DNA from 2 places in the Allostigmatella hybrida genome. Region 1 is predicted to be linked to the other one. Evidence: riboswitches for the same ligand, from Rfam matches in the RefSeq annotation. Region 1 holds a riboswitch; the other holds the start of a gene.
What was found. A riboswitch is a leader RNA that binds a small molecule or an ion and turns the genes downstream of it on or off. The one in region 1 is predicted to bind cobalamin.
Positions count from the first base shown of each region.

Region 2: linked by a shared signal. The riboswitch ahead of KY661_RS01130 (TonB-dependent receptor plug domain-containing protein) and the one ahead of KY661_RS10000 (hypothetical protein) in region 1 are both predicted to bind cobalamin.

Region 1 covers NZ_JAHXBH010000004.1:238,669-254,014, reverse strand. The annotation lists gene KY661_RS10030 (C39 family peptidase) at 1-662, opposite strand, end outside; gene KY661_RS10025 (bifunctional SulP family inorganic anion transporter/carbonic anhydrase) at 909-3,236, shown strand; gene KY661_RS10020 (dihydroneopterin aldolase) at 3,222-4,031, opposite strand; gene KY661_RS10015 (MJ1255/VC2487 family glycosyltransferase) at 4,037-5,137, opposite strand; gene KY661_RS10010 (hypothetical protein) at 5,197-5,505, shown strand; gene KY661_RS10005 (LysR family transcriptional regulator) at 5,588-6,481, shown strand; cobalamin riboswitch at 6,539-6,757, shown strand; gene KY661_RS10000 (hypothetical protein) at 6,898-8,187, shown strand; gene KY661_RS09995 (cell surface protein) at 8,184-8,894, shown strand; gene KY661_RS09990 (QcrA and Rieske domain-containing protein) at 8,915-9,385, shown strand; gene rsmB (16S rRNA (cytosine(967)-C(5))-methyltransferase RsmB) at 9,387-10,703, opposite strand; gene KY661_RS09980 (type II 3-dehydroquinate dehydratase) at 10,700-11,473, opposite strand; gene fmt (methionyl-tRNA formyltransferase) at 11,506-12,459, opposite strand; gene KY661_RS09970 (signal protein) at 12,470-13,072, opposite strand; gene KY661_RS09965 (HEAT repeat domain-containing protein) at 13,172-14,764, shown strand; gene KY661_RS09960 (hypothetical protein) at 14,898-15,233, shown strand; gene KY661_RS09955 (DUF779 domain-containing protein) at 15,281-15,346, opposite strand, start outside.
Region 2 covers NZ_JAHXBH010000001.1:279,124-294,469, forward strand. The annotation lists gene KY661_RS01100 (peptidase MA family metallohydrolase) at 1-636, opposite strand, end outside; gene KY661_RS01105 (DUF4175 family protein) at 633-3,671, opposite strand; gene KY661_RS01110 (MarR family winged helix-turn-helix transcriptional regulator) at 3,911-4,456, opposite strand; gene KY661_RS01115 (ComEA family DNA-binding protein) at 4,676-5,035, opposite strand; gene KY661_RS01120 (hypothetical protein) at 5,032-5,283, opposite strand; gene KY661_RS01125 (FHA domain-containing protein) at 5,596-6,120, shown strand; cobalamin riboswitch at 6,127-6,260, shown strand; gene KY661_RS01130 (TonB-dependent receptor plug domain-containing protein) at 6,316-8,289, shown strand; gene KY661_RS01135 (MXAN_6577-like cysteine-rich protein) at 8,286-9,881, shown strand; gene KY661_RS01140 (ABC transporter substrate-binding protein) at 9,892-10,755, shown strand; gene KY661_RS01145 (hypothetical protein) at 10,824-11,081, shown strand; gene KY661_RS01150 (FecCD family ABC transporter permease) at 11,083-12,141, shown strand; gene KY661_RS01155 (VIT and vWA domain-containing protein) at 12,209-14,458, shown strand; gene KY661_RS01160 (thioesterase family protein) at 14,475-15,296, opposite strand.

The DNA of each region.
Region 1 (15,346 bases):
AAGGCGTCCGTCCGGGCCATCTCCGCCGGCATGGGCTGCCCGGAGGCCAGGGACGAGGCCGTGGCGGCCGCCGAGGCGTTGCCCGGGCCACCCACGGGGATGAGCAGGCCACCGTCCGGGGGCGCCCGGCCCACCGCCTCGCGGAGCTGCTTGGGGCTGATGACGTAGGGCTTGTTCGCCATCGGATCCGACACCACGTAGTTGCCGTCGGCCGTGGCCTTGTGGATGAGCACGTAGTGCGCGCTGTCCTGACCGGTGGCGCGGTCATTCACCCCAACCTGGGCGATGAGGGTGTTGCCCTGCTGGAGGTGCTGCTTGAGGGCCGCGTCGCTGTACTGGCCCGCCAGGGCCTCGCCGGCCAGGGGCACGCCGATGCGCCCCAGCATCTGCGCCACCCCCTCCGGGGTCGTCCCCTTGGAGGTGACGACGCCCTTGCCCAGGCTGTTGATGAGCTGCGCGTCGTTGAGCTGGCCCTGCTTGCCCCAGCTGCGCGCCACCATGGCCACGACGGCCGGGGCGCAGTTGTAGGGGCCATTGACGTAATGGGAGGCGGCGGCCCCCTTGGGCCGGAGCTGGTTGATGTGCGGCAGGGGGGCAGCGGCATCCGCCCGAAGGGCTTGGACCGGCAGCGACTCACTGGTGCTCGAGCGGCGAATGCTCATGAAGGGGCTCCCGTAGGTGAGGCCTGACCTACTTCGCTGAACCTCTCGAATTGTCTGAACCCAGCACGCCAAGTTGCCGATCGGCCCCCATTTTGAATGGGCTCAAATTAATCCAAGCGGGCTGCCCTGGATCTGTGCACAAAGCATCGGAGTGCTCATTTCACCGTGCCTCCGGAAGATTTCATCTGGATGGACGGTGCAGAGCGCCCGGACGTTCGGGCCCCCGCTTCGAGGGATTTGACTGACATGCAGCAGAAAGAGCACTTCGGAAGAGCACGGGCCGAGGGCCCCTCCACGATGCGCCTGGACCTGGGCATCCGTTCCCTTTTGCCTGAGTGGAAGGCGCTCTTTTCAACGAAGTACCTCAAGGAGGATCTGCGCGCGGGGCTCACCGTGGCCGCCATCGCCATCCCCTTCACCCTGGCCATCGCGCTGGCCTCGGGCGTCTCGCCCCACATGGGCATGGTGACGGCCATCCTGGCCGGCGTGGTGTGCGCCCTGTTCGGCGGCACACCCCTGACGATCAGCGGCCCGGCGGTGGCCATGTCGGTGCTCATCGCCAATGCCGTGTACCAGTACGGGCTGGGGGGCATGCTCCTCATTGGCCTGGTGGTGGGCATCCTCCAGGTGCTGACGGGCATGTTCGGCCTGGGGCGCATCGTCCGCTTCGTGCCCCTGCCGGTGGCCACTGGCTTCACCGCGGGCATCGGCGCCATCATCTTCATCTGGCAGTTGCCGCGGGCCTTCGGCCTGGTGTCGCCGGATGAGGGCCACGTGGTGGAGGTGCTCACGCACCTGGGGCAACTCATCCACGAGTTCCATCCCGGCGCGCTCGTGCTGGCCTCGCTGACGCTGGCCCTGTGCCTGGGGCTGCCGCGCGTGTGGCCCCGGCTGCCCGCGCCGCTCATCGCGGTGGCCCTCTCCGCGCTCGTCAACGTGGGGCTGAGCCTGCAGGCCGATACGGTGGGGGAGATATCCCGCTTCCTGCCCAGCCCGCAGCTGCCGCACCTGCCGGAAGGCAGCCTGATACCGCTGCTGGGCACCGCGCTCATCGTCTACGCGCTCGGCTCGCTGGAGGCGCTGTTCGCCGGGGCGGCCGTGAACCGCGTCGTCAAGGATCTGCGCCACGACACGGACCAGGAGCTGGTGGGCCAGGGGCTCGGCAACGCGGTGGTGGCGCTGTTCGGCGGCATCCCCATCACGGCCGTGGCCGTGCGCTCGAAGACGAACGCGCAGGAGGGGGCCCGGACCCGGCGCGCCTCCATCATCCACTCCCTGACGCTGCTGGCCGTGCTGGCGCTCTTCGCGCCCTTCATCGCCTACATCCCCATCGCCTCGCTGGCCGGCGTGCTCCTGTTCCTGGCGCTGGGCATGATGCGCCTGCGCGAGCTGAAGGCACTGTGGAAGGTGTCGCGCACGGACGCGGCCATCTTCGGCGTCACCTTCATCACCATCGTGCTGGTGGACCTCACCCTGGGCGTGCAGGCCGGCATCCTCGCGGCGCTGGCCATCGCCGCGGTGCGGCTCAGCCAGACCCAGGGCCGCCTGATTCAGCGGGAGACGCCCGCCGCCTACCGCGCCGCGCTCACGGGCCCCCTCACGTTCATGTCCTCCTCGAAGCTGGAGACGGTGCGCGACCAGGCCATCAAGCAGGGCTCCTCGCGGGGCGTCGTCATCGACATGTCGGACGTGACGACGATGGATGCCTCGGGCGCGGCCATGCTCACCACCCTGGTGACGGACCTGCTGGCCGCCAACATCAAGGTCGTGCTCCAAGCCCCGCGGCCCGAGCTGCAGCAGGTGCTCATCCGCCAGGAGAACGGCCAGGCGCTGCAGCCGCTCTTCGCCCTCACCGAGACGGACGTGGCCACCATCCTCCAGGGCACGGGCTACCTCTCGGTCCGGGAGCGGCTGGTGTACGGCGTGGAGCGGTTCCGCCAGGACAGCCTGCAGCGGTATGGGCCCATCTTCGACCGGCTCGCCCATGGGCAGACGCCCCACTCGCTGTTCATCACCTGCGCGGACAGCCGCATCAGCCCCAACCTCATCACCTCCACGGACCCTGGCGAACTCTTCATCGTGCGCAACGTCGGGAACCTGGTGCCCCCGGCCAGCTCGCCCGCGTCGGCCGCCGTGTCCAGCGCCGTCGAATACGCGGTGAACGTGTTGAAGGTGACCGACATCATCGTCTGCGGCCACTCGGCCTGCGGGGCGATGACGGCCCTGATTGCCCGGAAGCCGCCGGAGGGGCTGCCCAGCGTGGCGTCCTGGCTCAAGGAGGCCGAGCCGGTGCTGGAGCACCTGGCCGTGGATTGCTCCCCCGAGGATGCCGCCAAGCAGAGCGCGATTGCCCAGATGCAGAACGTGCTCAGCTACCCGGGCATGCGGGAGAAGGTGGAGTCCGGACAGGTCCGCCTCCACGCGTGGTTCTACGACATGGTGCGCTCGGAGCTGCTGGAGTGGTCTGCCTCCGCGGGCCGCTACCTGCCCCTGGGCAACCCGGAGGAGCCCGTCTCGCAAGAGGCGGACGGACAGCCCCGCCCCCCGGGCGAGCCCTTGCTACCGGTGAGCTGACGGTCCCCCCGCGCCAGCGGGGTAGTAGGAGCGCCCCTGCACCGGGGGCGCGCCAGCGGGGAGCGGCGCCCTCTCCACCAGCGGGAAGAACCGCGGCAGGCTGACGCAGAGAATGGCCTGCGCGGTGGAGGTGGGGTTGCCGTACTCGCGGACGGTGCCCCCGGGCCAGTGGAAGGCCATGCCGCGCGCCACGGGCGCCCCGTTCAGCAGCAACCCTCCGCCCAGCACCAGCTCCGCCTGCTCTCCGGGCGGCGCGAAGGCATGGGCGGCGGTGCGTCCCGGTCCAAGGTGCAGCCGGTAGACGCTGTAGCCCGGCCCCTCGTGGACGAAGTCCATGCCCCCCGAAGCGGCGGGCTCCGGGGCCCCGAGCTCCTCTGCCGTGCGGTGCACCTGCAGGGACGGCACCGCCAGCCCCTCAAGCGCGTGGGGCTTGGTGACGCGCACCGTGGCCGCCCGGACCTGGGCGTGCGGCGCCTCCGGCAAGGGGGACAGCAACACGTAGCGGGCCACCGTCTCCGCCGCCGACTCCAGCACCTTGAAGCGGCACGCCTCCAGGAGGAACAGCAGCTCGCCGGCCAGGCGCCCATCGTGCGCGGCGGGCAGCCGGTGCCCGGCCTCCGGGGCCTTGGGCGCCTCCAGGAACAGGGCCACATCCAGCCGCAGGGGCTGGGCGGCGATGCGCTCGCGCGGGTAGAGCCCCACGATGCAATCCACCGCCAGGTTCCGCAGCTCGATGACATCCAGCGCGTGGCCCTGGGCATCCGTCACCCGGGGCAGGTTCAGCCATTCGCTCATGGGGCTCAGTCCTGCTCGGCCATCTCGGCCCGCCAGTGCCCCCGGTAGGCGTAGGCCCGTTCGAGCTGCTCGCGCAGGGCGGCCAGCATCTTCGTGTTGCCCTCCTGCGCGTAGCCCTTCAGCGCCTCCTGGCAGCGGGGCACGCGCGCGAGGAACTCCCGCAGCGTGTCCGCCGTGAGGTGCCGGGCATGCATCCCGTAGCCCAGCCGCTCCAGGTAGAGCCCGTTGATGATCTGCTCGAACTGGCCCTCCACGGGAATCGAGAGCACGGGCTTGTGCAGGTAGACCGCCTCGCTCATCAGCGTGTAGCCCCCGCCGGCCACCACCGCGCGCGCGGTGCGCAGGTCATCGATGAAGCCCTGCTCGCTGAAGGGCCGGTAGGTGAGGTTGCCCTCCACCTCATCCCCGGTGATGTGGCGGCGCACGCCGTAGATGCGGCAGGGCATGCCGCTCTGCTGGAGAATCATGGGCAGCTGCGTGTTGGTGGTGGCCGTCTGGTACACCAGCAGGTGCTCGCCGGGCTCGGACTTCGCCTCCAGGATTTCCGGGCGCAGGATGGACGGGGCCAGCGTGGTGCGCTCCTTGCGCACCGGCGGATAGAAGAACGTGGTGACGAGGTAGTGGAACGCCCCCGGCAGCTTGCCCTTGACGATGGCCCGCGTGGCCTCGAAGGAATCCTCGTACCCCGCCAGGAGCCCCGCCTCGTGGCTGCACCGGTTGATGATCTGCATGTTGTCCACGCTGATGACCGGCAGCCGGTGCGCCTTGGCGAACAGGTAGCTGAACGTCTCGAAGTCGCTGATGACCACCTCCGGCCGGAACTGCTCCACCAGCTCGAAGTACCGCCGGATGTTGCCCGGCAGGCCGGCCACCGCGCCCTGGAGGTTCTGGAGCACCGTCTGCCACTTCTTCACCGAGTTGCCCTCGTAGGCCAGGGTGAGCCCCCAGATGCCGTGCACGTTCTGGAAGCTCCGGGCCAGGTACTGCTGGGCGCGGCCCGACACGACGATGTGGACCTCGTGCTCCCGGGTGAGCGCCTCGAGCAGTACCCGGGAGCGCGTCGCGTGGCCCATGCCCTCGCCCACCACTCCATAGAGGATCCTCATGCCCGCGCAGCATAGGCGGGAAGAGGCGCTCACGCCCGCACCGTTGTAGCTTCAGCATCATGACCGCCGCCTCCAACAGCCCTGGCCGCTCCACCCTGTCCGGACTCACGCGAGCCGCTGTCTTCGGGCTGTGCGCGGGAATGCTCAGCGGCGGCATCCTGTTGCTCTTCTTCGGCCTGCGCGGCCTCTTCGGACGGCAGGACTGCGTGGGGCTCAGCAAGCTGGAGTGTGAGGTCATTCTCGACGCGGCCACACACATCGGCCGCGTCCAAACCCTTTGCGGTGGTGCGCTGATGGCGCTGGGCCTGTGTGTCATTGTCCTGACGCGCCCCTACCTCTCCCCTCCTCCGCCTCCCCCGCAGCCTTGAGACGCTCTGAGCCCCAAGGGTATGTAAGGACAGCTAATTACCTCTGGCTTTACCCCTCTCCACCGGTGTAGGAGCCCCCCCAATGCAGCTCGAAAGCCTGAAGATGTTCTGTGATGTCGTGGAGACGGGCTCCTTCTCTCGCGCGGCGCAGCTGAACCACGTGACGCAGTCGGCGGTCAGCCAGCAGATTCGCGCGCTGGAGAACCGGTACGAGCAGAAGCTGCTGTCGCGCAGCGCACGCCAGGTCACCCCCACGCCCGCCGGCGAGCGGCTGTTCCGCGGCTGCAAGGAAATCCTGGCGCGCTTCGCGGAGGTGGAGCAGGAGATCCGCGAGCAGGCCGCCGAGGTGCAGGGCACCACCACCGTCTCCACCATCTACTCGGTGGGGCTGCACGAGCTGCAGAGCGTGCAGAAGCAGCTGCTCAAGACGCACCCCAAGGTGAACATGCGCCTGAACTACCGGCGCAATGATCAGGTCTACGACGACGTCATCCTCGGGGCGGCGGAGATTGGGATTGTCGCCTACCCGCAGCCGCGCGCCGGCGTGGACATCCTGCCGTTCCGCGACGACAAGCTGGCGGTGGTGTGCGCGCCCAGCCACCCGTTCTCCAGCAAGGCCAAGGTGAGCCTCACCGCGCTGTCGGGCGTGCCCTTCATCGCCTTCGACCGCGAGGCCCCCACGCGCAAGGCGCTGGACCGGCTCTTCCGCGAGAAGAACCTGGACCTCAACCCCGTGATGGAAATGGACAACGTCGAGACCATCAAGCGCGCGGTGGAGATGGGGCTCGGGGTGGCCATCCTCCCGCTGTCCACGTGCCAGGCCGAGGTGCAGGCCAACTCGCTGGTGGTGAAGCCGTTCGCCGAGGGCACCGTCTCGCGCCCCATCGGCCTGCTCATCCGCAAGGGCAAGTACCTGGACCGGGCCTCCGCCGCGGTGCTCGACGCCTTCAAGCTGGCCGCGGCCAGCGAGGAGTAGCCCTCCCACCCCGGGCGCGCCGGGGTTGCCGTTTGACAAACGCCTGCATGCCGCCATATCCCCCGGGTTGTCCTCGGCGCCCCCATGACGTCATGGAGGCTCAAGGGAACCCGGTGTGAGTCCGGGACTGCCCCGCAGCGGTGAACAGGAACGAGCGCTGTCCACGCAAGCACTGGCCCCATCCGAGGCCGGGAAGCGACAGCCAGTAGGAGGAGGTCTCCCCGCGAGCCCTCCGCGCCTGTGAGTCCGAAGACCTGCCCAGGATCCGTGCCGCCCAGCGGCACGGCCATCACCGGAACCTCCGAGGGGAGGTGACGGAGGCATGCTCCGGACCGTTCCGGGGGCCTCCGCGCACGCGCCTCGAAGGTCATTCGCCCGGAGGGGGCGGAGGAGCGGAGCGCCAAATGTGGAACGCGATGAGACTCGGTAAGACGTGGACGCGGTGGATGCCCGTCCTGGGCACCCTCGTGCTCGTGGGCCTGGGCACCGGCTGCGGCTCGGAGTGCACCAATTCCTTTGACTGCCAGGAGGACGCCGAGCAGCGGGATCCGGCCAATCCCCGGGTCTGTCAGGAGGAGAAGTGCGTTCCCCTGTATCCCAATGGCCCGCCCACGAGCCCGGGCCCGGGCGACGCGGGGACAGGGGACGGGGGAACGGACGGCGGGGACAATCCCACGCCTCCGGGCGATGGCGGCACGGGCGATGGCGGCACGGACGGCGGCGGAGGCCCTTGCGATGTGCCTCACGACGCGAAGCTTGGCACGCTCCAGCTTCAGGCGGGCTTCTCTGCCTCGGAAAACTCGGCCCTGCCCGTGGGCATCATCGCCGTCACGGCCGTGGGCCCGGGGCCCGTGTACACCGTCTATGGGCTGAGCGGCGCGGACAACCAGGTGTATCCGCTGGGCACATGGCCCTCGCTGCAGACCGGTGGCGAGGCCCTGTTCTCGATCATCGAGCCCTCGGACCGTGGCAACACGGTCTACCCCAGTGGCTACCTGGTGAATGACGGCTCGCGGCTGCTCAGCGGCTACACCAAGTCCGGCGCCAATTTCCCGGGCTACGTCTCGCTCTACCAGAACCAGACTCCCGCCAGCCCGCGGTACCTCTCCGCACCCGGTAACTTCACGGCCGCTTCGATCCAGGACACCTTCTTCATCAACGGCCTGGGGCTGGGCAGCAACCCGCCGGAGGCAGGCATCTACGCCCTCCAGGCACAGACGGATCCGCCCACGATCTCGCTGCTCGCCCGGTTTGATCCCGCCTGGGAGGCCTCCAGCGGGCACACGGCGGTGACCGCCGAGGGCGTGGCCGTGCTGGGCTACTTCGATGGCCTGAGCTTCGCCAACCGCCTGCGGGCCGCGGCGCCGTCACTCTACCAGCCGGCGCTCAGCAGCAAGACGCCCTTCAACCTCTCGGACGCCCCCGAGCTGACGCTGCCCAGCGACTTCTTCACCGTGGCGGCTTTCGGCAACGGCGTGGCGCTGCTGCTCGGAGACAGCTCCAGTTGGCCGCCCGCGTACACGGACGTGTCTCGCGTGGCGCTGGCGCTCAGCGAGGGCTCCGTCACCCCGGGCCCTGCCACCCCCGTGCTGAAGTTCACCGACAGCTGCACGCAGGTCCTGTCGCTCACGGAGCTGGGCAGCAGCCTGCTCGTGGGCGTGTCCGACAAGAATGGAGAGCGGCTCGTCCGCATTGACCAGCCATGAACCTCCTCCGGTTTCCAGCAGGGTTGTCTGGCGTGGGGCTGGCCACGCTCATGAGCCTGACCGCCTGTGGCGGGGACGATGCCTCCGGTGAGCCGGGGCCCGGGGACGACGAGCAGCGGGACGCGGGCCCCCCTCCGGCGGCGGCCTCCAACCCCTTCGCGGACCGTGTCGTTTCATTCCAACCCGGGGCCTCCGCGGGCTTTGGCCAGGACCTGTTCCCGGGCGTCGTGCTCGGGCCGCCCCGGGGCGAGGGCAGCAGCGCCGGCTCACTGGATGTGCTCAGCCTGGGCCAGCAGGGCGTCATCGTCCTGGAGTTCACCGACATCGCCGTGGTGGACGGTCCCGGCGTGGACCTGATCGTCTTCGAGAACGCCTTCGCGCGCTTTCCCGAGACGGGCGTGGTGGCGGTGAGCGACGACGGCGTCACGTGGAGCGAGTTCCCCTGCGACGCCACGAACCGGCCGGAGGGCTTCCCCGGGTGCGCGGGCGTCAAGCCCGTGTTCTCCCACCCCGACAACGGCATCAGCCCCACGGACCCCACCGTGGCCGGCGGCGATGGGTTCGACCTGGCCACGCTCGGCGTCTCGCGGGCGCGCTTCGTGCGCATCCGCGACAGCGGCGCCAACGGCTACAGCGGCACCTCCGGCGGGTTTGATCTCGACGCCGTCGCCGTCGTCAACGGCGTGAGCCTGGGGTCCACCCCGTGAGTCCAGCGGGGGCCCCTCGCATGGGCCGCCGCACCGCGCTCGGCACCCTGCTGCGAGGCACCTGTGCCCTCGCCGCGGCCTGTGCCGGGTGCGGAGGCACGGAGCCCCCGCCCGCCCCTCCTTCCGAGGAGGAGAACCCCTGCGGCGTGACGCCGGGCCGCCCCGAGGAAGGCTGGGTGGAGGTTCCGCTGTCCGGGCACCCCACCCTGCTTGAGCCGGGGGGCTTCTCTGCGGTGCGCCTCCCCGAGGCCCTGCTGGATGTCTGGGTGATTCACACCGCCCCGGGTTGCTACACGGCGGTGTGGAGCATCTGCACCCACGGCGCCTGCGGCGTGGCCTACCTGCCCCACGAGAAGCTCCTGGAGTGCCCCTGCCACGGCTCGCGCTTCGGCGAGGACGGCCAGGTGCTCCAGGGCCCCGCCACCCGCCCGCTCGCGGTGTTCCGCGCCGCGCGCGTGGGGGGCTCGCTGTGGATCCACCGGCCCCGGTAGCTCAGTACAGCTTGCGCAGGCGGGCAGCGAAGAAGCCGTCCCACCCTTCCGGCCCCGGCAGCGTGCGCAGCCAGGCCTGGCTCATGGGCAGCTTCGCGCCCGGCAGCACCGGCGGCTCCGCCGTCCACTCGGGGTGGCTGCGCAGGAACATGTCCACCTGGTCCTGGCCCTCCTGCGGCTCAGGGGTGCACACGGCATAAACGAGCAGCCCGCCCGGGGGCACCACCTCCTGGCAGTTCTCCAGGATGCGGCGCTGGAGCGAGGCGAGCCGTCCCAGGTCCGCCTCCTCCCGCCGGTAGCGCAGCTCCGGGTGGCGCCGCAGCGTGCCCAGCCCGGAGCACGGCGCATCCACCAGCACCGCATGGAACTCGCCCAGCTCCCCGGCGTAGGGCTTGGTGGCATCGTGCGCCACCGCGCGCAGCCGGCTCATCACCCCCAGCCGCTTCGCCTCCGAGACAATCTTCGGCAGCTTGTTGGCGTGCAGGTCCATGGCCACCACCTCGTGCGACTCGGCCAGGTGGCACGCCTTGCCGCCGGGCGCCGCGCACGCATCCATCGTGCGCGCCGTCTCCGGAATGGCGGCGTACAGGCCCACGAGCTGGGCGGCCTCGTCCTGCACCTGCCAGAGCCCCTCGGAGTAGCCGTACACGTCCTCCAGCCGCCCCACCGGCGGCAGGATGATGCCCACCGGGGACACCGGCGTGGGCTGTACCTCCAGCCCCACCTCGCGCAACTGGGTGAGCAATTCGTCCCGCGTCACCTTCGCGCTGTTGGCGCGGATCACCACCGGGGGCGTCTGGTTGTCCGCCACCAGCATCGCCTCGGCCCGCTCGCGGCCAAACTGCCGCAGCCACCGCTCCACCAGCCACCGGGGGTGGCTCTCGCGGATGGAGAGGTACTCGGCCACGTCGCCCTCGGGCGGCAGCGGCGGCCCGGGCAGCGAGGCCAGCTTGCGCAGGATGGCGTTCACGAAGCCCGCGGCGCGCTCGACGCCCAGGTCCTTGAGCGCCTGCACCGTCTCGGCCACCGCCGCGCGCGGGGGCACGCGGGTGTGGAAGAGCTGGTAGGCGCCAATGCGCAGGGCGGCGAGCACCCGGTCCTCCATGGCGTCCAGCTTCCGGTCCGCGAAGCGGGTGATGGCGTAGTCGAGCGCGAGCTGCCGGCGCGTGGTGCCATAGGACAGCTCCGTGACGAGCGCGTTGTCGCGCGGGTCCTTCAGCGGCGTCTCGGACAGGGCGGTGTCGAGCACGACGTTGAGGTACGCGTCGGTGGCACGCACCCGCGACAGCACCTGGATGGCAAGGGTCCGGGCGCTCATCCTTCGAGCTGCGCCATGAGGTCCACGAGCTGCTCGTCCGTCAACCGGCTGGCGGGCATCGTGGAGAGGGTGAGGGTCTGCAGGCTGTCCTCCAGCATGTCTCGGTAACCACTTTCGGCGGGGGCTCCCCGCTGCACTTCCATCCACTGCACCCGTGCCCAGGCGGCCAGCTCCGCCGCGGACAGCTTGCCCGCGAGCCGCTCGGCGATCTTCTGGCGCACGAGCGTCCGGGAGAGCATCCCTTCGGCGGGCGCGGCCTTCACGCCCCGGCCCAGCGTCTTGCCCCCAGGCGCCGGGGGGACCTTGGGCTCCCGGGAGTTCTTGCGCCCCAGCGTCTTCATCTTCGCGAGCGCCGGGGCCTTGCCCTTCCCGCTGCCCGTGGTGCGCTGGGACTGGATGAAGCCGTCAATCGCCTGGAGGTAGGGGTCGGCGCCCTTGCCCGAGAACTGCTCCGTGCACACGTCCTTCAGCACGGACTGCTTGGCGCGCGCGGCCTCCAGGTGGACCTCGTAGACGGGCATGCTCAGCGCCTCCAGCGCATCCCGGAGCGGATAGGAGGCGAAGAGGCCCGCGGGGTTCACCACCACCCCGTCGATGCTCCGGCGCTCGGCCACGAGCGTGTCGATGAGCCCTCCCTCGTGGTTGGACTGGATGATTTTCAGCGCGAGGCCGTGGCTGGCGGCGCGCAGGCGCAGCACCCCATCGAGCCCCTCGAAGTCCTTCCGGAGGCTCAGGCTCGGCCCGTGCAGCACCAGGAGTGTCATGCTCATCCGCGTCTCTCCCTTCGTTCGTGGCCCACCGCTCAGCCCTTGGCCTCGGCCAGCGCCGAGAACGGTTGACTGCCGGGCGCCAGCTTGTGGCCCGCCAGGAACTCATGGGCGCTCATGACCCGGCGGCCCTCGGGCTGAACCTCCAGCAACACGAGCGAGCCCTCCCCGCAGGCCACCTCGATGCCCTCCGAGGACGCGGCGAGCACCGTGCCCGGGGCGCCCTGGCCCGCGCCCACCTTCGTCCGGTGGACCTTGAGCCGGGCGCCGTTCAGCCCCGTGTAGACGCCGGGCCAGGGGGTGAAGGCCCGGAGCCGGCGCTCCAGCTCCACCGCCGGCCGGGTGAAGTCCAGCTGCCCGTCTTCCTTCTGGATGAGGGGGGCCAGCACCACGCCCTCCGTGGGCTGGGGCACGGGCTTCAGCTCGCCGCTCAGGTACGCGGGCAGGAACTCGCGCAGCAGGCTGCCGCCAAGCTGCGAGAGCTTGTCGTGAAGCGTGGCGCTCGTGTCCTCCGGGCCGATGGGCAGCCGCTTCATCGCGAGCACGGGCCCCGTGTCCAGTCCCTCGTCCATGCACATGAGCGAGACGCCCGTCTCCGCGTCCCCGTGCGCGATGGACCACTGGATGGGCGCGGCGCCGCGGAAGCGCGGCAGCAGCGAGGCGTGCACGTTGACGCAGCCCCGGCGCGGCACCTCCAGCACGTCCTTGGGGAGAATCTTCCCGTAGGCCGTCACCACGCACACATCGGGCGCCAGCTCCCGCAGCACCTCGGAGAACGGCGGGGTGCGCAGCTTGGGCGGCTGGAGCACCGGCACGTTGCGCTCCTGTGCCAGCAGCTTCACCGGCGGCGCGGTGAGCGCGTTGCCGCGCCCCTTGGGCTTGTCCGGCTGGGTGACGACGGCCACCACCTCGCCGAGCTCCAGGCAGGCGGCAAGCGAGGCCACGGCGAACTCCGGCGTGCCCATGAAGACGATGCGGGGACGGCTCATGGCGCGGGCCTCAGCGGGGGGGGAGGAGGGGGGTCCGGGTGCTGATGGGGTTGTCCACCGCCTGGCGCTTGCGCGAGTGGAGCTCCTCCAGCACCTGCAGCGCGGCGCGGGCCTCCTCGGTGGAGGCCAGCGGCTGGAAGGCGCTCAGGGCGGTGGCGAGCGCATGGGCCTCCTCGGCCTCGCGGGCGCGGATGCGCTCCACCGCGTGGCTGAAGCGGTCGAAGAAGCGCTTCAGCTCGTCGTACCGGCGCAGCGGGCGAAGCCGCGGGTAGTGCCCCGCCGCCAGCGCCTCCACATAGAGGTTCATCACGTGCACGGGCCCGGCCACCCGGTGGGTGAACAGCAGGCCGAACAGGCCGAGCGCCGCCGCCGTGCCCACCACGCCCAGCACGGTGAGCCAGAGAATCGTCATCCCCGCGAACCCCTCCGACGAGGAGCCCGTCTCCACCGCCGAGGTGTGGGCCCACCAGGCCAGCACCCCGAACAGGGCCACGCTGCCGGCCCCCATGGTGGAGAGCATCGCGATGTACTTGAGCTGGAACTCGCGGTCGATGAGGTAGGTGCGGCGGCGCCAGTTGGGCTTCTGTGAGGCAATGACGGTTTCGGTGGACATGCCGTTAACCAGCGTACCCCATCCACCGGGGGGGGTTTGATCCGTTCTTTCGGACAGCGGTACGACGGAGGGTGCTGCCCGCCGTCCAGGAGGGATTCCATGCCCCGTCTCGCCGCCGCGCTGAGCCTTGCCGCCGCCCTCGCCCTCCTGCCGGGGTGCAAGGGGGACCCGAAAACCCCCGAGTACTGGGAGAAAAAGCTGGAAGGCGCCCGGAAAACGAGCGCCAAGGTCCAGGTGGTGGACACGCTGCGCACCTCGGGCAACCTCCAGGAGGGCTTCCTGCCCATGCTGCACGCGCGGCTGGCCGCCGAGACACGGCCCGAGGTGAAGGCCGCCCTGGCCCGGGTGCTCGGCGACCTGAAGCACCCCTCCTCGGTGGAGCCCCTGCAAGGGGCGCTGGCGGTGGATGCCTCGGACACCGACACGCACCTGGCCAACAAGGAGCTGGCCGCGGCGCTCGGCAAGCTGGGCCAGCCGAAGGCCGCCCCCGCGCTGACGAAGCTCCTGCGCTCCCGGGACAACTACACCCGCATCGAGGCCATCCAGGCCCTGGGCGCCCTGCGCGCCACCGAGGCCGTGGAGCCGCTGCTCCAGCTCGCCACGGATGAGGGCGCCGAGCCCTTCCTCAACAAGAAGGCCATCGAGGCGCTGGGCCACATCGGCGATGCCCGCGCCGTGCCCGCGCTGATGCGCATGCTGACCCAGGAGCGCCAGGGCGTCTCCTTCTATGTGGAGAGCTCCTTCGCCCTCTACCAGGTGGGCCCCCCGGCGGCCGATGCGCTGCTGGCCGCCCTGGAGGGCCGGGACGCGGAGCTGACGAAGTGGGCGGGCCAGCGGGGCGTCCACCCCGCCAGCTACGCCATGAAGGCCGCCCAGCTCCTGGGGGACTTCCGGGACCGCCGGGCCGAAGGGGCCCTGCTCAAGCAGCTCACCTTCACCAACACAGACCCGCGCATCCAGGCCCTCGTGCGGATGCAGGCGGCGGAGGCCCTGGGCCGCCTGCGCACCGCCGCGGCCACGCGCCCCCTCTCCGCGCTCGTCTCCGAGGAGGACCCCACCATCCGGGCCGCCTACGTCCGGGCGCTGACGCTGATTGGCGGGCGCGAGGCCCTGCCCGCCCTGGAGAAGGCCTCGGGCCAGGGCGATTGGTATGCCCGGGAGGCTGCGATGCGCGGCCTGGCGCTGCTGGGCGATGCGCGGGAGCAGCCCCTGTTCGCGAAGTGGGCGCAGGCGGAGGCCGCGCTCACCGCCCGCGAGTGCCAGGAGTACGGCGGCGAGGAGTGCGAGGACCCCGCGGCCCTCGCCCAGAAGCGGGCGGACACCCTCACCGGCTACGGCAAGGTCCTGGGGCAGGCCCAGGCGTGCGGCACGGACGGCGGCTGCTGGGCACAGCAGGTCTCCAGCCCGGATGCGCTCGTGGTGGAGCGGGCGGCCCTGGAGCTGGGGCGCGGCGGACAGGCGGCCCACGCCGAGGCCCTCGCCGGGCGCGTGGCCGGCAAGGACCTGGAGGCCCGCACCGCCCTGCTCCAGTCCCTGGACTGGCTGGTGGGAGACTCGAAGGAGGCGGCGGCCAAGGCGCGCCAGGCGCTGCCCAAGCTCCAGGCGCAGTTCGCCGAGGAGAAGGGCAACTCCCGCTACCTCAAGGTGAACGAGGACCTGCGCCGGCTCATCTTCCGGCTGGAACGGACCTGAGCCCTGGGGGCGGGCACGGCCACAAGCCCCTGTCTGCCTGCCTGCTTCCAAGCTCCCACCGGGCTGCCCGCCGCTGGACGGGAATGCCTACCTTGTCCCCCGGAACGGCTTCACGACCCGGGGGAGAGACACCATGGCAAGACAAGGTTGGAAGACGTGGGCGGCGATGAGCCTGATCGCGGCCACGGGGCTCGTCACGGGCTGCTCGGAGCAAGAGGCCCGCAGCAACGCCCGGCAAGTGGGAGAGGAAGTGGGCGAAGCGGCCCGCGGGGTGCGCGATGCCACCCGGGGCACCGTCGAGGGCTTCCAGGAAGGCGTGGGCGGCTCGGGCTCGGACGCCGAGATCGGTGACAAGGAAGGCGTCATCGACGATGGCGAGGGCCCCTTCGAACAACCGGCCAAGCCCGGCGAGGACAAGGGCATCCTGAACGACGGCGAGGGCCCGCTGGACGAGGCCAAGAACCGCTGACGGCCTGGGCACGAGGGGCTGGGTGAACCCCAGCCCCCCGCTCCGGCTCAGTGCTGCAACCCGCGCAGGGGAGGCCCTGCCTCCTGGAGGGCGCGGTACTCCACATCCTCGAA
Region 2 (15,346 bases), on a different contig from region 1:
GAACTTGCAGATGGCGATGGTGCCCGTCGTTTGAATCTGCTCGTAGGTGAGGGTGCTGACCTTGGACAGCTCGCGGGCGTTGTTCACCAGCTCCACGCGCACCTTGCCGGGCGGCGTCCACCCCAGGTCCTCCACCATGGCCCGGTAGGTGGCCTCCAGCGTCTCCAGCGCGTAGGGCACGAGGATCTCCTCCTTGCCCTTCGGGTAGAAGAGGATGAAGTGGTCGCTCTCGGTGCGCTGGTGGTTCTTGAAGATGCGCTGCGTGTCCTTGGCCAGCCGCAGGTAGCTGCCGGGCTTGTCCTCCACCCGCGCGGCCTGGAGCAGCTCCACCGCCTCGGTGTACTGCCCCTCCTCGAAGGCGATGCGCCCCTGGAAGTACTTCAGCGGCTCGATGTCCGCGGGGACCAGGTCCTCCAACTGCGTCAGCTCGCGGCGCGCGCCCACCACGTCCCAGCCGTCCAGCGACTCCTCGATGCGCGTCAGGCGCGATTTGACCTCGCTCTTGAGGTCCTCGTCCGCGTGGGCCGGAGGCGTGGCCAGGAGCAAGGCCAGCAGGGCCAGGGTGGCCCCGAGCCCGTGTCCCCGCCCGCCGCGGTGGCGCGCCTCGCGCGCGGAAGCATCCCGGTTCCGGCTCACTTCACCAGCTCCTCGTAGTAGCGCTTCACCTGCTCCCGGTAACGCTCGGGGGCCCCTTGCTTCATCGCGTCCAGCAGGTCCTTGCGGAACTCCTTGGGGGCCTGGAAGGCGTCCTCGTCGGGCAGCTCCACCTTGTCGCGCGGATCATTGCCGTTGCCCTCCCGGCCCCGGCCGCCGGCGCCCATGGGCAGGGGCAGCCCGCCCTTGCCGCCGCCCTGCTGGCTCTCGCGCATCTGCTTCTGGAAGCGCCGCAGCCCATCGAGCGCCGCCTGCTGCTCGCCGTAGCCCCGGCCCGGGTCCTGCCCCTGCATCCGCTGGGCGGCCTCGCCCATGCGCTGGCCAATGCCCTCCATCTGCTCGCCGGCCTCCTTGCCGAACAGGGGCGCCGTCTGCTCCATCTCCTCCATCTGCTGGCGCAGCCCCTGGGCGCGCTGCTCCAGGGACTGCTGCTGCTGGCCGAGCTGCTGGAGCTGCTGCCGGTCCTGGGCGCTCATCTGCGAGCCCGGCTGGGGGAAGAGCGACTGGAGCTGCTGGTTCACGTCCTGCACGCGGTTCGCGTCGCGCTGGAGCCGCTGCGCCTTCTGGGCGGACTGCTCGCGCGCGTCGGGCGGGTTGCCGAACATCTCGTCGAGCTGGCGCTGGCGCTCGCCCAGGGCGGCGAGCTGCTGGGCCATCTCCTCGGCGCGCTGGGCGGCCTCCGAGGCCAGGTCGAAGTCGTCCTGCTTCAGCGCGTTCTTCAGGTTCTCCAGCTGGGACTGGGCCTCGGCCATGGGGGCCGCGGAGCGGCTGTCGAGCTGCTCGGCGCCCAGCTCCGAGTAGCTCTTCTGCACCTGCTCCACCTGGCGCATCAGGTCGTCCTTCATCGCCTTGCCGCGCTCGGAGATGCGCTCGCGGTTCTGCTGGCGGGCCTTGTCGCGCAGGGCCTTGGTGGCCTCGGAGACCTGCTGCTGCTCCTGCACCGTCTGCTGCAGGTCCTCCATGAACTTGCCGAACTTCTCCGTCAGCTCCGGGTACTGCTCGCCGCCGAACTCCTGCTGGGCCTCGTTGAGCGACTCCATCATCTGGTCCATCTGCATGGAGAGCTCCTGGAGCTTGGCCATGGCCTCGTCCACCTTGCCCTCGCGCATGAGCCGCTCCACGTCGTCCAGCGCGCTGGAGACGTCCTGGTCCTTCATCATCTCCTCGAGCGCCTCGGCGTTGAGGTGCTCGTCGCGGATGCTCTTGCGCAGCTCGGCCATGCGCCGCACCAGCTCCTGGATGCGCTCGCGCATCTGCTGGATCTGCTGCATCACCTGCTGCCGGGCCTCGTCGCTGGGGCTCTTCTTGTACTCCTCCAGGAGCTGCGTCAAATCTCTCCGCTGGCTGTTGAGCTCCTCGGCCAGCTCGCGCAGCGCCTCCAGCTTCTGCCGGTCGAGCAGCGACTCCAGGTAGAGGATGTTCTTCTCCGTCTCGGTGATTTCCTCGTTCACCGCCCCGGTCAGCCGCGCCCCCGTGCCCCAGTCCTCGCCGCGCATCTTCTGGGTGCGCAGGTAGATGCGGCGCAGGTCCTGCGTGGTGGTGAGCCTGCGGACCATGCCGTCCGAGACGTTGTTCAGCGCCGAGACGAGCTCCACCGGGACGTCGCGCTCGCGCGACAGCTCCTGGGCCAGGGCGCGCATGTCCGAGACGAGCTGCTGGCCGCTGGCATCCACCGCCTGGCCCGCGGCGATGCGCTCGATTTGCTTCTCCTTCGCCCGGTCCGGGCTCTCCAGCCGCTCGGCGAGGTGGTCCACCAGCCGGCCCCACATCGCTTCGATCTTCTCCAGGGCGGCGCGGCGGTGCTCGGCGGCGCTGTAGATGCGCAGCGCCAGCGTGCGGCTGACCCCGCGCTTGGGGCCCTCCACCGCGTCGTTGTCCTTCGCCTCGATGTAATAGGTGATGCGGTCGCCGGGCTTCGCGTTGAGCGTGTGGACCTTCCACGCATGGAGCCCCTGGGTGCGGCGGCCATCCTCGCGCTTGAGCGGAATGCGCTGCTCCTGCGCCGAGCCGGGCATGCGGTAGACGAGCGCCAGCTCTCCCAGCCCGTAGTCATCCGAGGCGGTGTACTTGAGGGAGACTTCCTGGTCCGGGTCCACCTCCAGCTCCGTGGCCGGGGTGAGCAGCGCGACTTGAGGGGCCGCGTCCGCCTCGACGGTGAGGGCGATGCCGGGCCCGACGGCCAGGGGCTTGGTGCGCGAGCCGTAGAAAATGAAGTGGTAGGTGCCGGTCTTCTTCGCCACGAAGGAGCCCGTCAGCTCCCGGTTGCCCGTGACGGTGAGCGGCAGGGTCTCCCCGTTGATGCTCAGCTCCGCGCGCTCCACCTCCCGGTCCGAGCGCGTCTTGAGCAGCACCTCGGTGCCGGACGGGGCGCTCACCTCGCCGTTGGTCCCGGCCACGGTGCGCGGCGCCAGCCCCGTGTAGGCCGGGTAGCGGTACGTCAGCTCGATGTCGCCGGTGATGGGCTCCAACTGGGCGGAGGCCTCGACGTCCCGGCCCGCCTCCCACGCCTTCACCGCGCCCGTGCGCCAGCGGCCTCCCGCGAGCGCCAGCACCACGCCCACCACCAGCACCAGGGCGCCCAGCCCCTGGCCGGCACGCTTCACCCGGGTTCCGTCCACGACGCTGGCGGGGCTGACCCGGCGCGTCCGGACATCCATCTGCGAGAGGAACGCGTCCGCGAGCTCCGCGGAGTGGTGCTGCGCGCCGTCCCCACGGCGCAGCTCCACGGCGGCGAGCACGTCCAGGGACAGCTCCGGCCGCCGCTGCCCCACCAGCCGGGCGGTCCGGACATCGTCGCCCACCATCTTCCGGGCGAACCCAAGGCTCCAGGCGCACGCCGCCGCCACGGCCGCGGGCAGGGTCAGCAGCAGCACCCACCGGCCGAGCAGCGGCCACACGAGCGCGAGGAAGCCGCCCGCGAGGGCCAGCACCAGCAGGGTGCCCGTTCCCAGCAGGGCCCCTTCGAGCCAGAGCTGGCGGCGCTGGTGCGCACGGACCCCGGCCAGCAGGGCCTCCACCTCACGTCCGCGCCGGCTCCTGATGGCAGGGGCGGGTGGCGGCGGCGGGAAGGGGGGCGAAGGGGGAAGGTCCGGGCCTGGGCTCTGCGGGGTTTCCAGGTTCAATGTCTCGTCCGCTCAGTGGCGAGGCAACCCGTGGGGAGGGCGCCTATTTCCCAAATCTCTATCAACGTCCCCCCGCGCGGGCCGCCCGGCACCCCTCCCGGTGTCCAATGCGGACAGTGCGGCGGGCGGGATGTTCAGCCGGCGTCCGTATCCGTCCGCGTGGACGGCTCCAAGGGCATGGCGCCGGTGGAGAGGCCGCCCAGCTCCGTGGCGAGCGCGGTCAGCATGTCCTGGGTGTGGAGGATGTGCGGGCGCGACATGCGCGACAGCACGCGCTGCACGGCCGACTCCACCGTGCCCGTGGAGGGCACATCCAGCGTGCGGCCCGCCTCGGTGAGGGCGAAGAGCGCCTTGCGCCCATCGAGCGGATCCGACTTGCGCTCCAGCAGGCCCCGCTTCTCCAGCCGCTTGAGCACGCCCGTGAGCGTGCTGGGGTGCACGTGGAGAATCTGCGCCAGCGCGCCGGCGGTGATGCCCGGGAAGCGGCCCACCAACCGCAGCACGAGCCGCTGCGGGCCGGTGACGCCCAGGTTCGATTCCATCCGCTTGGAAGTCGATTGCAGGCCGTGATCCACCGCCCACAACAGGCGCATGAACTCGAGCACCTCTCCCAACGGAGGCCCCTGGGTCTTGGCCCGTGTCTCCGATTCCGTCCCGCCGCTCTCGTCCAGCTCCTTCATGCCCTCAGTTTCCTTCAACTCCGCCTCCATGTCGCCCGTTGCAGACATGTAGCTCAGGCGCCCTGCACCGGTTCGAAGATTCACTACCTGCCGGGCCGGTACAAGCCTGGCCGCTTGTCGCCCGATGGGCCCGGAACACATCCAACGGCCAGGATCATCGTTTTGACTCAATGCGTCAAAAGCAAGAGGGCTGCCAGGAGACAGCCCTCTCGCACCCTCTTACCCCTTCGGCTTCGGGGGCGGGGGCTCGGCGCTGGCCTTCTGTTGGGTGAGCGTCGAGGGGCCCGTCACCGTCAGGTACGGCTTGAGCTTCTGGAACTTCTTCTTGCCGAAGCCCTTCACCTTCACCAGCTCCTCGGGCCGCTGGAAGCGGCGCTTGGCCCGCTGCGCGAGGATGCGCTGCACGGCCTTCATCCCCACGCCGGGCAGCCGGTCCAGCTCCGCCTCCGTGGCCTCGTTGAGGTTCACCACGCCCGTGTACTGGGTGCGCGCCTTGCCGCGCGCCTCCGCCACGCTGGAGCCGAGCAGTCCCAGCCCCAGCACCACCCCCCACGCCATCCGCCGCACGGGCCCCCTCACGGGTGGCCTCCCATGAGCTCCGGCTCGAGCCCCGGGCCGGGCGCGTACCGGCCCCCCGGCGTCTGCGCCCCGTCCCGCCGCTCCGCCGCCTCGCGCACGTGCAGCTTCCCATCCAGCGGCAGCACATCCAGCAGCACGTTCAGCGAGCCGTCCTTGTTCACGAAGGCGCTGCCCGCGCGCACCCAGATGCTCCCGCCCTTGCCCTCCCGGATGGAGAACACCGCCAATCGCTTCCCTGCCGTCAGCATCGTCCGCCCACTCCTTCACGCCCGCCGGGCCACCCATGGCCCGGCCGCCTCACCGGCTCTGGCCGCCTGAGGCCACCGGCGCCTGGAGCACCCTTCGTGCCAGGCCGTGCTCCCTCGGGGCAGGGCGGAAGAACCGTCCCGCGCGTGGCCTCTGCGTCCACGAAACGGGATGCGAGGTCTGGACGGGGCGCACCTTGCCGCACCTTTGTCCTCTCCCAGGAAGCGCCATCACCCTTTTGGACAAGGGCGGGGCTGGACGCTCCCTTAGGGCATGCACAGCTTCCGGCCTCCGCTTCGACCGAAGGGTGTGCCTTGGCGCTCAAGTTCTCCATCTTGGCCTCGCAACTGCTCGCCGATCGGCAAACGGTGCTGCGCTCCGTCTCCTGGCCTGTGCTGGTGTGGGAGTCGCCCGTGCAGCGGTGGGATTTCCAGGCCAACGCTTGCCCCGTCACGCCGGCGCGGGCCCGCGGGCCCCAGGGGGCGCTGGAGCTGCACGTGCTGGAGCTGCGCGAGCGCTTCCCGGCGCGCAACGAGCTGAAGCTCGGCCGCAGCCTGGACAATGACGCGGTGCTCGAGGACCTCACCGTCTCGCGCACCCACGCCTTCTTCCGCAAGGAGCCGCACACGGGCGTGTGGCACGTGGTGGATGCCGGCAGCCACAACGGCACCTTCGTGGGCGGCGTGCTCATCGTCCCGGGCCGGCCCACGCCCCTGTTCGACCGCTCCGCGCTGCGCTTCGGGCGCGTGGAGGTGAGCTTCCTCCAGGCCGCCGCCTTCGAGCAGTACGTCCACGCGCGCCTGACGCCGCCGGCGGCGCGCTTGACGCACGTGGGGTGAGCCCCTACAAGGGGCACGCCCTTGGGTGCCCACACCGGGCACGCAAGAGGGAAGCCGGTGGAAGACCGGCGCGGTCCCGCCACTGTGAGTGGGCAGCCGAGCCCATGAGCCAGGAGACCTGCCCAGGGGTCCGGGCGCCCCGGTGAGGGCTCCGGTTGGCCTTCTCTCTTCGACAGAGAGAGTGGAAGGCGGAGCATGGCGTGGCCCGCGCGCGCCGGGCTGGCAGTGTGCCTGGCGCTCAGCATGAGCAGTTCCGTGAAGGCCCAGGAGACCGCCGCCCCGGCCGGTCCCGAGGTGCCCGTTTTCTCCGTGCCCGCCGTGGAGGTCCACGCGGCCCCCGTGTCCGAGCCTCCGGAGTCGGCGGCCCAGCGGGACCCCAGCGGCGCGCTCACCGTCATTGAGACGGCGGACTTTGGCGGGGCGGCCCGCGACGCCGCCGAGGTGCTCGCCACCGCCCCGGGCGTGGCGGTGCAGGACAGCGGCGGCTACGGCCAGAGCAAGAGCCTGGTGGTGCGCGGCGCCGCGGCCAACGGGACGCTCGTGCTGCTGGATGGCATTCCCCTGAACGGCGCGGGCGGCATCGCGGACCTGTCGCGCGTGCCGCTGGCGCTGGTGGAGCGCTTCGAGGTGCTGCGCGGGGGCGCGGGCGCCCGCTACGGCTCGGGCGGACTCGGGGGCGTGGTGAACGTCGTCACGCGGCGGCCCGGCCACGAAGTGCAGGTGGCGGGGGAGGCCAGCTATGGAAGCTGGGACACCGTGCGTGGGTGGGGGATGGCCTCGGGGCCGGTGGGGGAGGGCGAGGCGTTGCTGCTGCTCCATGGAGGCCGCTCCACGGGGAACTTCCGCTTCCGCTTCGATGCGAGCCCCGCGCTGCCGGGAGATCCGCTCGTCGAGCGGCGCCGCGCGAACAACGACGCGCGGGGGGCCGGCGGGCTGCTCCGGCTGAGGCACGGGCTGGGCGAGACGCTGGAGCTGGATGCGCTGCTGGAGCTGTCCGCCGATGACCGGGGGCTGGCGGGCACCGCGCAGAACCCGTTGCCGGACGCGAGGCAGGAGGCCGGGCGGGTGGCGGCCAGCGTGCGGCTGTCGGGCGAGTCCAGCGGAGTGCAGGGCTCGGCGCGGGCGTGGTTCCGAGGGGACCGCATCGGGCTGTCCAGCGGGCCCTTGGTGACACAGGGCCACCAGGTGCAGCGCGTGGGCGGCGTGGAGGCGGAGGCGCGCACGCAACTGGGCGAGCGGCACGGCGTCTCGGCGGTGGTGACGGTGTCCACCGAGGACGTCACCGGAGCGGAAGGTGCCCCGGGAGAGGACTCCCGGCCGGGCTGGTGGCGGGCCAGCGCCATGCTGATGGACGAGGTGAGCCTGGCAGGAGAGCTCCTGCGCCTCATTCCCTCGGTGCGGTTGGAGCGCGCGGGGCCGTACACGCTGCTGTCCCCGAAGGTGGGCGCCACGGTGAAGCTGCCGGAGGGCTTCGCGCTGCGGGCCAACGTGGGACAGGCCCACCGTGCGCCCTCCTTCCAGGAACTCTACGTGCGCCAGGGGTTGCTGTTGCCCAATCCCTCCCTGAAGCCCGAGCGGGTGCTCTACATGGACGCGGCGGTGGTGCACCGCACGGAGCATTCGCTGGCCTCGGTGGGCGGCTTCTACAGCCTCTACGAGAACCTCATCGCCTACGAGCTCTATCCCCCCTTCGCCGCCAAGCCGTACAATTTCGCCTCGGCGCGCGCGGTGGGCCTGGAGGCCGAGGGCGAGTGGCGCCCCTTCCCCTGGCTGGCCGGGGCGTTCAGCTACACCCTGCTCGTGTCGCGCAACCTCCGGGATGATCCGCGGTACTACCTTAAGGAACTGCCCTACCGGCCCCGCCACAAGCTGAGCGCCCGCGCCTCGGGAGGCCCCCGTTGGCTCACCGGCCGCGTGGAGGTGGCCACGCAGGCCGCGCAGTTCGTCAACCGCACGGAGGAAGCGGTGCTGCCCGGACGGACCTTCCTCCACGCGGGCCTCTCCAGCACCTTCGGCCGGACGCCCGAGCTGACCGTGTCGCTGGAACTCAAGAACCTCCTCGACGCCCAGGCCGAGGATCTCGACGGTTACCCCCTGCCCGGCAGGGCCGCCTACGTGACGGTGGCGGCCTCGTTCGGCGGCTCCTCGAAAAGGACCCAGACCCCATGAATGGCCACGAAGCGATGGAGCGGAGGCGGCCCCGGCGGTGGGCCCTGGTCGCGGTGCTGGCGGGGGTGCTGGCGGGCTGCCCGGACCAGGGGGCGGAGTGCGGCGAGGGCCTCTCGCTGTGCGGCTCGGAGTGCGTGGACCTCACCAGCGAGCCCAACCACTGCGGCGCCTGTGGCGTCACGTGTGGCCGGGCGGGCGTGTGCACGGCCTCGGCCTGCGAGTGCGGACCCGGGGCCACGCGGTGCGGCGGGCAGTGTGTCCTCACCGCTTCGGATGCGGCCCACTGCGGGGGCTGCGGGGTGGCCTGTGCGGCGGGCCAGGTCTGTGAAGCGGGCCAGTGCCAGGCGGCGTGTACCGGGGCCACCACCACGCGCTGCGGGGATGGGTGCGTGGACCTCCAGGCGGATCCTTATTACTGCGGCACCTGCGACACCTCCTGCGGGGGCGTGAAGAGCTGCCGCACGGGCGTGTGTACCTATGATGTCGTCGCCGCCTGCTTCAACACGGGGCAGGTGGTGGGCCTCCAGGCGGGCACGGACTTGAAGGGGCCCAACGTGGCGGTGGGGGAGCGGCCCCAGACCGTGACGCGGATGCAGGACGTGCTGCTGGTGCTCGACGCGGCGAAGCGGCTGCGCGAGGCCCGGCTGTCGGACTACGGCCCCCTGGCCGAGGCCCCCGAGACGGGCAACGCCCCCAACCAGGTGCTCGTGGACGAGCCCTTCGTCTACGTCATCAACTCCACGAGCAACACGCTGCTGGTGCTGCGGCGCCGGGCCGAGCCCCTGGCCCAGCCCCAGGGCGGAACGCGCTTCCCCAACGGCCTGGGGCTGACACCGGTGGCCAGCGTGGACTTCGGGGCCAACACGAATCCCTATGCAATGGCGAAGCTCGGCACGGACCTCTGGGTGACGCTGTACGGCAACCTGGGCGGGGATGTCTCGGCGGGAGGGCGGCTGGCGCGGGTGAACGTGGCGAATCCGCTGGCCCCCGTGTTGGACCCGAACCCCCTCGTGCTTCCCGCCGAAGCCTTCCCCGGCGGCTCCGCCGAGTCCACGCCCACGGGCATCGCCGTCCACCAGGGCAGCCTCTACATCGCCCTCAACAACCTGGATCCGGCGACGTACCGCCCCGGAGGGCCCGGCAGCCTGGCGAAGGTGAACCCCCGGACGCGCCAGGTATCCCCGGTGCCGCTGGGAGACGGGTGCCTGAACGCGGGATGGGTGGCCTCTCTGGGCGATCGGCTGCTGGTGAGCTGTGGAGGCCATGCCGTCTATGACAACGACTTCCACCTCACGGCGGTGGAGAAGACGGGGCTGGTGCTGCTCGATGCCCAGGACGCGGTGGTGTCAACGTACACGCTCGCGTGCCCGCCGGGCGCCACGGACTGCCCGCTGTCCTCCGCGGGGCGCTTCGCCGTGGTGGGCTCCCGCGCCTACGTGGGGGACAACAACGCGGGCCGCGTCTTCGTCATCGAGGCCGTGGGCCACCAGCTCATCGAGCGGCGGGGCCCCGGTCCCGGCGCCCAACCCCCCATTCTGGCCTGTCCGAGCAATGGCTTCTCCCTGGTTGGAGATGTCGTCGCCCTGCCGTAGGAGCTTCTCCATGAGGACACCCTTCATCTCGCTGTGGCTGCTCGCCGTGCTGAGCCTCTCCGGGCCCGTGGAGGCCGCCGCGCCGGCCCCGGCGCCCCGCTTCCTGGGCCCGAAGCGCGAGGGCAAGGCGCGGCGCGTGGTGACGCTCGCCCCCTCGCTGACGGAGATGGTGCTCGCCATGGGGGCGGGAAGCACGCTCGTGGGCGTCTCCCGCTTCGACGAGGACAAGGCCGTGGCGGCGCTGCCCCGCGTGGGGGGCTTCGTGGATCCGTCCGTGGAGGCCGTCGTGGCGCTCAAGCCGGACCTCATCCTGGTGCAGCCCGGGCCGGGCAACCAGCGGCCCGTGGAGCGCATGGCGGAGCTGGGCGTACCGGTGCTCCTCTTGCCCCTGCACTCCGTGGGGGACACGCTCGCCGCGTTGCGCGCGGTGGGCCAGGCGCTGGGCCAGACGAAGGAGGCCGAGGCGCTCATCTCCCGCTTCGAGGCCACGCAGGCCCGCATCCGCGAGGCGGCGAAGGCGTTGCCCCCGCGCCGGGTGCTGCTCGTCTATGGCTTCGAGCCGCTCGTCGTCGCGGGCCCCGGCTCCTTCGCGCACGAGCTGCTGGGGGATGTGGGGGCCGTCAACGTCGCGGCGGACGCGGGCTCCGCCTACCCCGTGTACTCCATGGAGCGCGTGGTGCGGGCCCGGCCCGAGGTGGTGGTGGACGCGGCCCACGTGGACGTGGGCAAGGACAAGCTCCAGGCGCTGCCGGGGCTGGCCTCGGCGCGCTGGGTGGAGATGCCTTCGTTGGCGCTCCTACAACCGGGGCCCTCGCTGGGCAAAGGGTTGGAGGAGCTGTTCGGTCTGGTGCATCCCGGGGCTGCCGCACGCTGAGCCGCTTCCGGCACGGAAAAACAGGGATTAGATGCTAGGCCGAGCGTTCTCCTCACCGGAGTGCATCCATGGACCGTCGTTCCGCATCGCTCCTTCTTCTGGCGGGTCTCGCCGCCGGTGCCCTGTCGGCCTTCCTGTTGCCCCAGGCCGCCCAGGCGCAGGCGCCGTTCCTCGATGCGGTGGAGTACGAGTCCCTCAAGCGCGAGGGACCCGAGGAGGATCTCGCCCAGCTGCGCAGGCTGGGGGCCGAGGGGTGGAAGGTGGCGGCCACCGTGGAGGTGGACGGCACCACCAAGCGCTACGTGCTGATGCGCACGCGGAGGTGAGGTGAGCGCCGGGGCCCCGAGGCTGCGGGCCTCCCGCGTGCTGGGGCTGTGCGCCGCGTTCCTGGGGCTGACGCTGGCCGCGTTCGCCCTGGCCGTGCGCTTTGGCGAGCAGCCCATCTCCCTGGCCGCGGCCCTCGGGGACGCGGATTCCTCGGACGCGGTCATCTTCTGGTCGCTGCGCCTGCCCCGGGCGCTGCTGGGCGTCATCGTGGGGGCAGGGCTCGCCGCATCCGGGGCCACGCTCCAGGGGCTGCTGCGCAACCCGCTCGCGGATCCGTTCGTGCTCGGCGTGTCGGGTGGGGCCGCCCTGGGGGCGACGCTGGCGCTCGCGCTGGGCCTGGCCACGGTGGGGCAAGTGGCGCCGGGCATGGCCGGAGGACTGGAGCGGCTCTCCGGGCCCGCGCTGCTCGCCTTCCTCGGGGCCGGGGGCTCGGTCCTCTTCGTGCTCGCCGCCAGCCGGGGCCACGCCGCGCGGGCGCCCTACGCGGCCCTGCTCACGGGGGTGGTCTTCAACGCGTTCGCCTCCGCCGCCATCACGCTCGTCAAGACGCTGTCGGCGCCGGACCGGCTGGGGGAAATCCTCTACTGGCTCGCCGGGGCGCTGGGCTACGAGCGGGGGGCCACGCTCGGGCTCGCCGCGCTGCTGCAAGGGGGCGCCCTCGCGGTGATGCTGGCGCTCTCGGGGCAGCTCAACCTGATGACGCTGGGCGACGAGGACGCCCAGACGCTCGGGGTGCCCGTGGTGCGCACGCGCCGGCTGCTCCTGCTGGCCACGAGCGCCAGCGTGGCGGGAGCGGTGGCCCTGACGGGGCTCATCGGCTTCGTGGGGCTCATCGTCCCGCACCTGCTGCGGCTGGCCTTCGGACCGGACCAGCGCCTGCTGATTCCCCTGTCGGCCCTGGGCGGGGCGGCGTTCCTGGTGCTGGCGGACCTGCTGGCGCGGCTCTCCTTCGCCCTCTTCGGGGCCGAGCCGCCCGTGGGCGTCATCACCGCGCTGCTCGGGGGCCCGCTCTTCATCGCCCTGCTGTCCCGGCGTGGGAGGGACGGTTCTCCCGTCTAAGGCGCTAAGGTGCGTAGACCGCGCCGGAATCTCGTGCGTTGAAGCAGTCCAGAGGAGACGAAACGCCGTGTACGCCACCCTCCGAATGCTGCTGCTGAGCACCCTGCTGATGCCGGTCCTGGCCTCGGCGCAGGGCATGTTGCTGCCCACCACGCCAAGTGCCCGGCCCCTGGCCATCAAGAGCCAGCGGGTGACGGTGGCCATCCAGGACGGCACGGCCGTCACCCGGGTGGAGCAGACGTTCCAGAACGATGGTCCCTCGCAGCTCGAGGCCCACTACATCTTCCCGCTGCCCCGGGGCGCCGCGCTCTCGGAGTTCTACCTGTGGGTCAACGGGAAGAAGACGAAGGGCGAGCTGCTCGAACGCGACAAGGCCACGAACATCTACGAGGGCATCGTCCGGCGCCTGGCGGACCCCGGGCTGCTGGAGTACGTGGACTCGGATGTGTTCCGGGTCCGGGTCTTCCCGGTCCCCGCGCGGGGCGAGCAGAAGGTGGAGCTGGCCTTCAGCCAGGTGCTGAACTTCTCCGCGGGCCTGTACCACTACCATTACCCGCTCGGGGCAACGGCCCAGCAGGGGCAGCCCGCGGACTGGCGGCAGGTGGGGGGCACCGCGAAGAACGACTTCACCTTCAGCGCGAAGGTGTCCTCGAAGGTGCCGCTCAAGAGCATCTACTCCCCCACGCACCCGATGGACGTGTCCCGCCGCGGCGAGACCGAAGCGGTGGTGGGGCTGGAGCAGGTGAACGGCGCGGACCTCTCCAAGGACGTGGACCTCTACTTCTCGGTCTCGGACAAGGCGGTGGGGCTGTCGCTGCTCACCTATAAGGAGGCGGCCGAGCCCGGCTACTTCGTCGCGCTCATCGCCCCGAAGACGGAGGTGAGCCCCAGCGAGGTAGCCGCCAAGCGCGTCACCTTCGTCATCGACACCTCGGGCTCGATGCAGGGCAGCCGGATGCAGATCGCCAAGGACGCCCTGAAGTACTGCGTCACCCGGCTCAACCCGAAGGACACCTTCAACGTGGTGCGGTTCTCCACGGACGTGGAGGCGCTCTTCCCCGCGCTGAAGGCCGCGAACTCCGAGAACGTCCAGAAGGCGGTCTCCTTCGTGGAGGGGCTGGAGGCCATCGGGGGCACGGCCATCGACGAGGCCCTGGTGCGCGGCCTCCAGGACAACGACGGCACATCTCCCTCGCCCCACCTGCTCCTGTTCATCACGGATGGCCAGCCCACCATCGGCGAGACGGACGAGGGCGCCATCGCCCAGCACGCCAAGGCAGGGCGCAAGGCGAAGACGCGCCTGTTCACCTTCGGCGTGGGGGAAGACCTCAACGCGCGCTTGCTGGACCGGCTCGCCGATGATGGCGCGGGGAGCTCGGACTTCGTCCGGGACGGCAAGGAGTTCGAGACGAAGATCTCCAGCTTCTACGACAAGGTGAGCCACCCGGTGCTGTCGGACCTGGCACTGGACCTGTCCTCCATCGACGCGTACGACCTCTACCCCCGCAAGCTGCCGGACCTCTTCAAGGGAACGCAGCTCGTGGTGATGGGCCGCTACCGCAAGTCCGGAGACGCGAAGGCGGTGCTCACGGGCTACGTGAACGGCGAGAAGCGGACCTTCGAGTACGGCACCACCGCGCCCAAGGAGGCCACGCGGGACGGCTTCATTCCCCGGCTGTGGGCCATCCGCAAGGTGGGCTTCCTGCTGGAAGAGATTCGCCTGCGCGGCGAGCGCCCCGAGCTGCGCGACGAGGTGATTGCGCTCGCCAAGAAGTTCGGAATCGTCACGCCCTACACCAGCTACCTGGTGGTGGAGGACACGCCGCTGGTGGCCACGCCGTCACCCGTCATGCGTCCCGAGCCCGTGAGCGAGGGATCCGCCTCCGGCGCTGACTTCGCGCCGCCGCCGCCCAGGGGAGGACGCGGAGCCCCGGCGCCCGCGCTCGCCGCGCCCGCCGAAGCGCTCGCGAGGGCGGACGGAAAGGGCAGTGTGGCCGTCTCCCGCGAGATGAAGAAGATGAAGGAGGAGGAGCGAGGCCCCTCGGCGAGCGAGCCGGTGCGGGTGGCTGCGGGCAAAACCTTCCTCTACCGGGACGGAGGCTGGATCGACTCCGAGGCCCTCGCCCATCCAGGCAAGCAGCTCCAGGTCAAATTCCTCTCGAAGGGCTACTTCGCGCTGCTCCAGGCCCGTCCTGACCTGAAGGCCGCGTTCGCTTTGGGAGACCGGGTGGTGGTCGTGGTGGCCCCCGGTAAGACCCTGCGCGTGGGACCGGAGGGAGAAGAAGACGAGGGCAAGGTCCGCGCCTTCCTCAAGTAGCGTCAGGTCAGGGCGGTCAGCGCGCCGGGTCTGTCAGCGCGCTTGTCCACTCGGGGGACCACCGGAAGGTCAGCTCCGCGGACGCGGGCCGGCGGCTGCCGGACACAGGCGCAATCTGGAAGCTCCAGCGGCTGATGCCTTCTCCAACCCCCAGGTGCTGGCCGGAGATGAGCACCTCTTGCCCCAGCGCGATGGGCGAGCCGAACTTCAGGTGAACGGACAGCAGGCGCGCCTCCTCCGCCTTGGCGCCCAGCGCGGGCTGCAGGAAGGAGGACAGGGCATCCGTCATCCAGCGCAGGTAGAAGCCATTGTTGACGTGCCGGGCCATGTCGATGTCATCCGGCTGCACGGGCCGCTTCACCTGAAAGGACATGGGCTCCGCGGCAGGGGTGACGGCCACGGGCTGGTAGTGCGTGTAGAAGGATTCCCCGTTGGGCTTGAACCGCTCGGCCAGCTCACCCCAGGGCGTGGGAGACCGGGTGCCCATGTCCACCAGGATGATGTCGGTGCGGCCCCGGAGCACCCCCTTGCCGTCCTTGGCCCTGCGCAGCTCGAATTCCCGGTGGGCCAGGGAGCCCTCCATCGACGAGAACCACGTGCGGGCAAGGATGCGATCCCCGTAGCGGATGGGGTGCTCTTTCTCGAAGCGCGAGACGCTGAAGACAGGCGCGACGTTGCGGGCCAGAAACCACTGGGGCGGTACGCCGCCGGCGGCGGCCGCTTCCCAGGCAATCTCCTGAAGCCAGTTCATGTACGTGAGAGGCTTCAGTTCCAGGGACGCATCCACCTCGTAGCTGCGGACGGTGAGCTCCAGCTCCGTGATCAAAGTCTCTGGCATAAGGCCTCAAGCTACCGCTGGGATCTGGCGGGTGCAACACGCGCTGCCGA